Regions from separate parts of the Paenibacillus sp. KS1 genome, predicted to be linked through region 1. Evidence: riboswitches for the same ligand, from Rfam matches in the RefSeq annotation. Region 1 holds a riboswitch; the other holds the start of a gene.

Region 1 (4,431 bases):
AACTTGAATTAAAAAAACTTTGTATCCTTGCAGCTTGCCGTTACGAATGCGGCAAGCTGACATGCAAGGTACGGTTCGAGTCGGCGAAGTAGGCTGAGACAACCTGCTGGATCGTATGAGTATCCTTCGACTGGAGTCCTCTTACGATCGTACGGTGCTTCTCAATTACAGTGAACAGCTTCGCTTCTCCCTCAGAGAATATTTCTTCCGTTGTCATCAGCATGACGGTCTTTACGATCAGTCGAATGCTCGTCCACAGATGCATGATCCGTTTATGCTCCGCTGCAGCAATGATCGCTTCATGGAACGATAAATCCTGATATGCGAATTCAACGGCATCATTGTACTTAACCGCGAGTTCCATCTTGTCGATAATCTGCAGAAGCGTCAGAATCAGACCATCTGTGTTCACGATGGCGAGCCGCTGCTGGACAAAGCTCTCAATGAGATAGCGAACATCGTACAGCTCTTCGACATCGATAAGACTAAGCCCTAAGACAACAGCCCCCATGCGCTCCAAGCGAATAAGCCCTTCGTTAGAGAGCGTTTTCAATGCTTCGCGAACGGGAGAGCGGCTGGTGCCGAAGTCGGCAGCCACTCGATTCTCTGATATAATTTCGCCCGGCTTGATGGAGCCGTTAATAATTTGCAATCGCAGCTCACAGGCGATGGATTCCCCAAGGGATGCGCCCTGCAGCCACTGTTTCGGATAGTGTATCATGCGTGAACTCTCCTCATGATTGGTTTCCTGAACCCATATCTCACTTAACAGATTTGGTTCTGATTGTACCACAGTGCTGCATGGCGCGAGCATCGGGCTTGTGGTGATTCTATCTTCGCTATCGAAATAGGAAATGACTATTCCTTCGTTACCACTTGATGTCCGCCGAACTCATTGCGCAGTGCAGCAACTACCTTACCGTGGAAGGAATCGGACTCAAGCGAACGATATCTCATGAAGAGGGACATCGCGATAACTGGTGCGCTTGCTTGCAGCTCCAGTGCAGTTTCCACTGTCCATTTGCCTTCGCCAGAGCTTTGCATAACGCCGCGAATGCTGTCCAGCTTCGGATCTTTGGAGAAAGCATTTTGCGTCAGATCCATCAACCAGCTGCGGATAACCGATCCGTTAGACCATACGCGTGCAACTTGTTCGTAATCGAAATCGAAGTCGCTCTTGTCCAATACTTCGAAGCCTTCCGCGATCGCCTGCATCATTCCATATTCAATACCGTTGTGAACCATTTTCAGGAAATGTCCACTTCCGCTCTTGCCTGCATACAAATATCCTTGATCTACCGCAATGTCCTTGAACAGTGGCTCAAGTGTAGCGAATACTTCTTGGTTGCCGCCAATCATGAAGCAGCCGCCTTCAGCTGCGCCAGATACTCCGCCGGATGTTCCGATATCGAAGTAATGAGCACCCAGTGCATGCACTTTCTCGCCTCTAGCGATGGATTGTTTATAATGTGAATTTCCTCCGTCAATGACAATGTCACCTGGAGAGAGAAGAGGAAGCAGTGTGTCTACCACTTGATCCACGATTTCTCCAGCCGGAACCATCATCCAGATGATCTTGGGAGCATCCAGCTTCGATACGAGTTCTTCAATTGTATCTGCAGGAATTGCTCCTAGGTCAGCTGCTTTTTGACGTTGTTCAGCATTTACATCAAAAGCGACTACCTGATGCTTGTGCTGCAATATGTTATCTACGAGGTTGAAACCCATTTTTCCAAGGCCAATCATGCCTAATTTCATGCTGTATTCACTCCTGTGATCATGCTGTAAAGTACAACAAGTATACTTGTATACAACTTAGTGTGATCTTATCTTACTGTCTTCTTGCCTATCTGTAAAGTGGAAATTGTAAGCGCTGTATCTCGGCTCAGGGGTATGCTGTCTCTTTTAGAGTGATTCTTAGTGGCGGAAATTATGTATCTATATAGTAAGTGTGGATAAAAACATGACATAGCAGGAATTAGCCAACGCCGTCCATGTCAGCCAGCAGACGATCGTGCTAATTGAAAAGGGGAATTCAATCCATCTCTCCAGCTATCATCATGATCACGAAGACATTAACGATTATTCAGAGAATGTGTTGATGTGTTAGGATACCAAAGTAAATGATGTGATGTAAGGTATTCTGTTTGTGATCATGTATATATTCCCAGTGCTATAATAAGAATAAATAAAGAGTCGGCTGCAACCGACTCCTACACCCTACACAATAGCCGCTTTTAAGGGCGGAAGGCTTTTTGGAGCAAAAATAGACCGCATCCTTTAACCTAGGGCGGTCTATTTCTGTTTGTTGAAGTACTGTTTCTGAAAGTGAAATGAAAATATTGTTGACAACTCATATTTTCAGATGTAATATTTTCAACAACAAATGACAACTTCATACTACCTTATCAAGAGCGACTGAGGGACTAGGCCCTATGACGTCCGGCAACCTTACCTGTGAGTAAACGGTGCTAAATCCTACGGAATGATTCCATTCTGAGAGATAAGTGTGGCGATACTGCCAATTCAGCCTCTTTCTCTCTTAGGGAAAGAGGCTTTTTAGTTTTCATCCAGGTGATAGCAACAGAATGGCGGGGTGTGTGAAATGATTGAAATTCGGAGTTTGGTTAAGGAGTATCGAAGCAAGACATCGACCGTCATCGGCGTAAATAACGTCTCTCTTCGAATCAATAGGGGAGAAATTTACGGGATTATCGGACGAAGCGGTGCTGGGAAAAGCTCGTTGCTGCGCTGCATCAACCTGTTGGAGGAACCTACATCTGGGAGTATCCTCGTCGATGGCGTTGATTTGACGAAGCTGCAAGGAGAGAGCTTGCGACAGGCAAGACTGAAGATCGGCATGATCTTTCAGCACTTTCATCTTATCCGCTCCAAGACGGTATTTGAGAATATTGCATTTGCTCTGAAGGCCAACAACAAGTCGAAGGCAGAGATTGAACCGCGTGTCCTTGAATTGCTTGAAATGGTCGGCTTGGCTGACAAGCGAGATGTATATCCTGCTCAGCTCAGCGGTGGTCAGAAGCAGAGAGTAGGCATTGCCAGAGCGCTGGCGAATGAACCGCATGTGCTGCTGTGCGATGAAGCAACGTCTGCGCTGGATCCTGAGACGACACAGTCAATCTTGGAGCTGCTGAAGAAAATCAATCGCGAGCTTAACCTGACGATTGTATTGATTACGCACGAAATGGAAGTGGTGAAGGACGTCTGTGACCGGATGGCGGTGATGCAGAACGGCAATGTGGTAGAAGAGGGGCCGGTATATAACATTTTCTCTGATCCACAGCATCCGATGACGCGCTCGTTCATCAGCAGTCTGTTCCAATTCAATCTTCCAGAACGATTGATTCAGCATTGCAAAGGAACGATCGTGAAGATTCACTTCGTGGCGCCGCAAGCGGAGGAAGCAATCATTACTGATGTAATGACGAACTTCAAGGTTAGAGCAAATATTTTGCATGGCAAAATTGAATACATCCATGACAACCCGCTAGGCATTCTGATCTTGGAGCTGAATGGAGAAGTATCAGAGCTGCGGCAAGCACTCGACTACATCGAAGAACGAACCTATCGATTGGAGGTCATCCATCATGCTGAGTGATTCGATCATCCAACTGCTGCCGGACTTGGGCAAGGCATTTGTCCAGACGCTCTATATGGTTGGAATTTCGCTGTTTGCTGCCATAATTCTGGGTCTTCCCATTGGAATTCTGTTATTTGTAACCGATAAGGGGCTATTCCTCGAAAATGCATTTACGAAAAATGTATTAGGCTTCATCGTCAACATGATTCGCTCAATTCCGTTCATCATCTTGCTGGTGACACTGCTGCCTTTGACGAAGCTCATTGTTGGCTCAACGATAGGACCGACGGCTGCTTCTGTATCGCTCTCGATTGCGGCAATTCCGTTCTTCGCCCGCTTGGTAGAGACGGCGCTGCGCGAGATTGACAAAGGTGTCATCGAAGCGGCAATCTCCATTGGTGCAACACCGTGGATGATCATTAGGGATGTACTTCTCCCTGAAGCGAAGCCAGGCATCATGCAAGGCGTGAACATTACGGCAATCAGCCTCGTCGCTTATTCGGCAATGGCCGGTACAGTCGGTGGAGGCGGAATCGGTGATTTGGCGATTCGGTTCGGTTATTACCGTTACGACAATACGGTCATGTTCACAACCGTGATTGTCCTGATCTGCCTTGTGCAGCTCATTCAGTACGGCGGAGACTTTATAGCGAAGAAAGTAGACAAGCGATAATGCATTCGCTGTTAATCATTGAAGTCATCCCTTAGGAAGCGACAGAAGAATATGCTCCGAGATCACGCCACCTTCTTGGTGCTGAAAAAGGGACATAAGGTACCAAACCTTTACTAAAAACATATACGGAGGTCATCAACATGAAGAAAACAGCTCT
Region 2 (4,431 bases), on a different contig from region 1:
AAGAAAACAAAGCGGGGGTGTCCAAGGTCATTATCAAATGACTTTGAACACCCCCCGCTGATTATTAAATCCAGTCTTTCTTGCGGAATAAGTAGAACATAAAGATACCAAGCGCAAGCATGAATCCGATCATATACAAGGAGCCGTACTCCCAGTCCATAATTGGAATATATCCGAAGTTCATGCCGTAGATCCCTGTTATTAAGGTTAGCGGCATGAATATAGTTGTAATGGCTGTGAACACTCTCATAATATCGTTTGCGCGATTCGCGATGCTAAGCTGATAAGATTCACGTAAGTTGCCCATAAGGTCGCGGAACGTTTCGAATGTCTCCGATACTTTGACGGCATTCTCGTAAATATCCTGGAAGTACTTCTGCAGGTCATCGCCGATCAGCCGCAATTCCTTACGATAGAGGACAAGCAGTACCTCTTTTTGAGGGCCAAGACCCTTCTTGAGCCACAGAATCTCACTTCGCAAGCTGATGATTTCATTGAGATGTTCTTTCTTTGTGCTCATAATGAGCTCTTTCTCAAGCTTGTCGATTTTCGCTTCAATTCGATCTCCTACTGTGAAGTAGTTGTCGACAACCAAGTCAATAAGCAGGTAGAGCATAAGGTCAGGCGTGCTAGCTTGCTGCTCCCACAATACAGGCTTCACCATACGCAGCTCGTTAATCTTCTGCTTTGTTACGGTAATAATGAAATGTTTGCCGAGGAAAATGTTCAATGAGCGTAAAAAGATCTCTTCATCGTCAAAGCGAATGCTGTTGAACACGATAAAATAATGACCTTCATAAATTTCGATTTTGGGACGCTGCTCTTCTTCACTCATACAGTCCTCAACTGCCAAATCATGCATGCTGAATAATGGCTGCAGAACGACCAAATCCTCAATGTCAGCATCGATCCAGTAGAAGCCATTCTCTGGCGGTGTTAATGTGACATTGATATCTTCCTCAGTCGTGAAGACGCCCTCGTTGACCAGACGGATTTTCATTGCACTCACTCCTTGACGCTGTCGCCATTGCGACATGCGCATCGTCTAAATGTTACCAGACGACTCGAAACAAGGCTGGGCATGCGCAGTCCGTCGTTCGCGCACGTGATATAAGCCTAGGCACAATTAGTGAACTAGGTTCTCTGCAGAGGCACGAATCCCGACATTGGACTGCGAACTTGCCGCTGCCTGTCGAATCGTATTATTCGGTTGTACGTACGTACTACGGAACGACCTCGGGTCGCCATCCATCCGAACTCACCTCAGCTTGAATAATTGTACGTGACTTTATATATCATGCGCCCAGTGAAGGAATGATTATTGCCTTCATTGAAAAGTTAAGGCCTCGACGCACCTTGTTAAGTATAACGCTCGTACTTCAACCTTTCAAGACAAAATCCATTGGCGGAATTCGTCAATAATGTATCGTATGCGAAGGGGGTGGAATCGTGATTTTTTGTTGTGTTCCCCTCTTGACGAACAGCTTCTCTTTGCCGTACATTATTACCAAGGCCAAATCAAATGAATATTCATATAAGCAATCTTATCAAGAGTAGGTGGAGGGACAAGCCCGATGAAGCCCGGCAACCGGCGATGCGCAGTATGAAGCGCGACGCACGGTGCTAATTCTTGCAGGGACGATGGAAGTCGTTACTGACAGATGAGAGAGGCTCATGAGCATGTATAACATGACCTTTCTCGTAGTCGAGGAAGGTCTTTTTTGTATGTCTCTAGCCATTTGTGCCGTTTCAAGTCAGGCCTGTGAGCGGTTGTGGCCAATGTGATTTCATGTGCCGACACCATCCAATTACCATTTTCGAGGGGGAGAGCGTCAATGCCGATTAAAATTCCGGATCATTTGCCGGCCAAAGAAATTTTGACCCAGGAGAATATCTTCGTCATGGACGAAACGAGAGCCTATCATCAAGATATTCGTCCGCTGCGAATCATCATTCTCAACTTGATGCCGACGAAAGAGACTACGGAAACCCAACTCCTGCGTTTAGTGGGCAACACGCCGCTGCAAGTTGAGGTGACGCTCCTTCATCCAGCAAGCCATACATCCAAAAATACGTCCGCACAGCACTTATCTTCGTTCTACAAAACATTTGAAGATATTGAAGGAGAGCAGTTTGATGGTATGATCATTACGGGTGCTCCTGTCGAACAGATGAAGTTTGAAGATGTAGACTATTGGGATGAGTTGTGCCGCATTATGGAATGGTCTAAGGAGAATGTAACTTCCACGTTCCATATTTGCTGGGCATCACAAGCGGGCCTCTATCATCACTATGGAATTGCGAAATATGCACTGGATCAGAAAATTTTCGGTGTATACGAGCATGTACTAACTAAGGAAAATGTGAATCTGACACGCGGCTTCGACGAGATGTTTCTTGTACCGCAATCCCGTCATACGGAATTTCGGAGAGAGGATGTCGCGAAGATTGCCGAGTTAGAAATATTAGCGGAGTCGGAAGAAGCAGGAGTGTATTTGGTAGCGACACATGATGGGAAGCAAATTTTCGTGACCGGTCATTCGGAATACGATCCCTGTACACTGAAGTGGGAGTATGACCGCGATATTGCAAAGGGGATGGAGATGGACATTCCGATAAATTATTTCCCGAATAACGATCCTTCCCGCAAGCCTTACTCCACTTGGCGTGCGCATGCCAGCCTCCTCTTCTCAAATTGGCTAAACTACTACGTATATCAAGAAACACCTTACGAATTGGGCAAAGCCGTACCGCGCAAGGAAGGGGCTCATCAACTATGATCGAACGCAACGAAGAGAACTACCGCATCGAAAGTCGATTAGCTCAAATTGGATCGGTTCATGAACCAAAAACGGGAGCTATTAATTATCCGATTTACCAAGCAACTGCATTCAGGCATCCGAAGCTTGGACAGAGCACGGGGTTTGATTATATTCGGACGAAGAGCCCGACTCGTACTGTTCTAGAGGAAGCGGCGGCTGCTTTGGAATGTGGGGATGCCGGATTTGCCTGTAGTTCTGGGATGGCTGCATTACAGACATTGTTCGCGATGTTCAGTTCAGGCGATCATCTGATTGTTTCCCTCGATTTGTACGGTGGTACTTATCGTCTGCTGGAACGGATTATGTCTCGTTTCGGCGTGACGGCCTCTTATGTAGATACGAATGATTTTGATGCGCTTGAGTCTGTAAGAACACCGCAGACGAAGGCTGTCTTTATAGAGACGCCTACGAACCCCTTGATGATGATTACGGATATCGAGAAGGTAGCGGCGTGGGCGAAGGTTCATGGAATTCTCACTATCGTTGATAATACGCTGCTAACGCCATTTTTCCAACGCCCGATTGAACTTGGGGCAGATATGGTAGTCCACAGCGCAACGAAGTACTTGGGCGGACATAATGATGTGCTTGCTGGTCTGATCGTAACGAAAGGGAAGCAGTTGTCGGAAGAAATCGCCTTCCTGCATAATTCGATCGGGGCTGTCCTGAGCCCGACTGACTCCTATCAATTGATGCGCGGCATGAAGACACTTGCCCTTCGTATGGAGCGGCACCAGTCCAACGCAACCCGTATTGCCGAGTGGTTGTTAGAGCATCCTGCCATCGACAATGTGTATTATCCTGCACTCGAGCAGCATCCGGGATATGAGATTCAACAGCGCCAATCGTCGGGCAACACAGGCATCTTTTCCTTCCGCTTGAAGAATGCAGCTTATGTAGAGCCGATCCTGCGCCACTTGAAATTGATCGCCTTCGCGGAGAGCTTGGGTGGGGTAGAGTCGCTGATGACTTATCCGGCGGTTCAGACCCATACGGATATTCCGCAGGAGATTCGGGATCAGATTGGTGTAGACGATCGCTTGCTCAGATTCTCGGTTGGAATTGAACATGTTGATGATTTAATTGCTGATTTGGAGCAAGCGATAGAAGCGGCTAGAGTAGAAGTGGAGGGATAACGGAGATGAGTGAGCAGAATTCGAATCAAGCATCAGACGGTCAGTTAGGCAAGCAATCACGCCGGTTTGCGACGAAGCTGATCCATTTTGGCGGTGAGATCGATGCCGGTACGGGAGCTTCCAGTGTCCCGATTTACCAAGCTACGACATTCCATCATGAGGACATTTACAATCCGCCTCAGTACGATTACTCTCGCTCTGGCAATCCAACACGTGAGGCATTGGAGCAATATATTGCACTGCTCGAGGGCGGAACGAATGGATTTGCCTTCGCATCAGGGATGGCAGCGATCTCTTCGACATTCTTGCTGTTATCGGCAGGAGATCATGTTATCGTAACGGAAGATGTGTATGGTGGAACGTACCGTCTCCTGACCTCCATTTTAAACCGGTTGAACATTGAGTCCACCTTAGTGGATATGACCGACATTGAGCAGGTGAAGGCTGCGCTTCGTCCAAATACGAAGGCTGTC

What was found. A riboswitch is a leader RNA that binds a small molecule or an ion and turns the genes downstream of it on or off. The one in region 1 is predicted to bind S-adenosylmethionine.
Region 2: another riboswitch for S-adenosylmethionine. It lies ahead of metA (homoserine O-acetyltransferase MetA); the one in region 1 lies ahead of BBG47_RS00720 (methionine ABC transporter ATP-binding protein).

Annotation. Positions count from the first base shown of each region.
Region 1 covers NZ_MAIS01000001.1:160,279-164,709, forward strand. Annotated here, with positions in the region: gene BBG47_RS00710 (GntR family transcriptional regulator) at 41-718, opposite strand; gene gnd (phosphogluconate dehydrogenase (NAD(+)-dependent, decarboxylating)) at 859-1,758, opposite strand; SAM riboswitch class I at 2,403-2,510, shown strand; gene BBG47_RS00720 (methionine ABC transporter ATP-binding protein) at 2,606-3,619, shown strand; gene BBG47_RS00725 (methionine ABC transporter permease) at 3,609-4,274, shown strand; gene BBG47_RS00730 (MetQ/NlpA family ABC transporter substrate-binding protein) at 4,415-4,431, shown strand, end outside.
Region 2 covers NZ_MAIS01000039.1:30,641-35,071, reverse strand. Annotated here, with positions in the region: gene corA (magnesium/cobalt transporter CorA) at 65-1,000, opposite strand; SAM riboswitch class I at 1,542-1,668, shown strand; gene metA (homoserine O-acetyltransferase MetA) at 1,836-2,780, shown strand; gene BBG47_RS14595 (aminotransferase class I/II-fold pyridoxal phosphate-dependent enzyme) at 2,777-3,958, shown strand; gene BBG47_RS14590 (trans-sulfuration enzyme family protein) at 3,964-4,431, shown strand, end outside.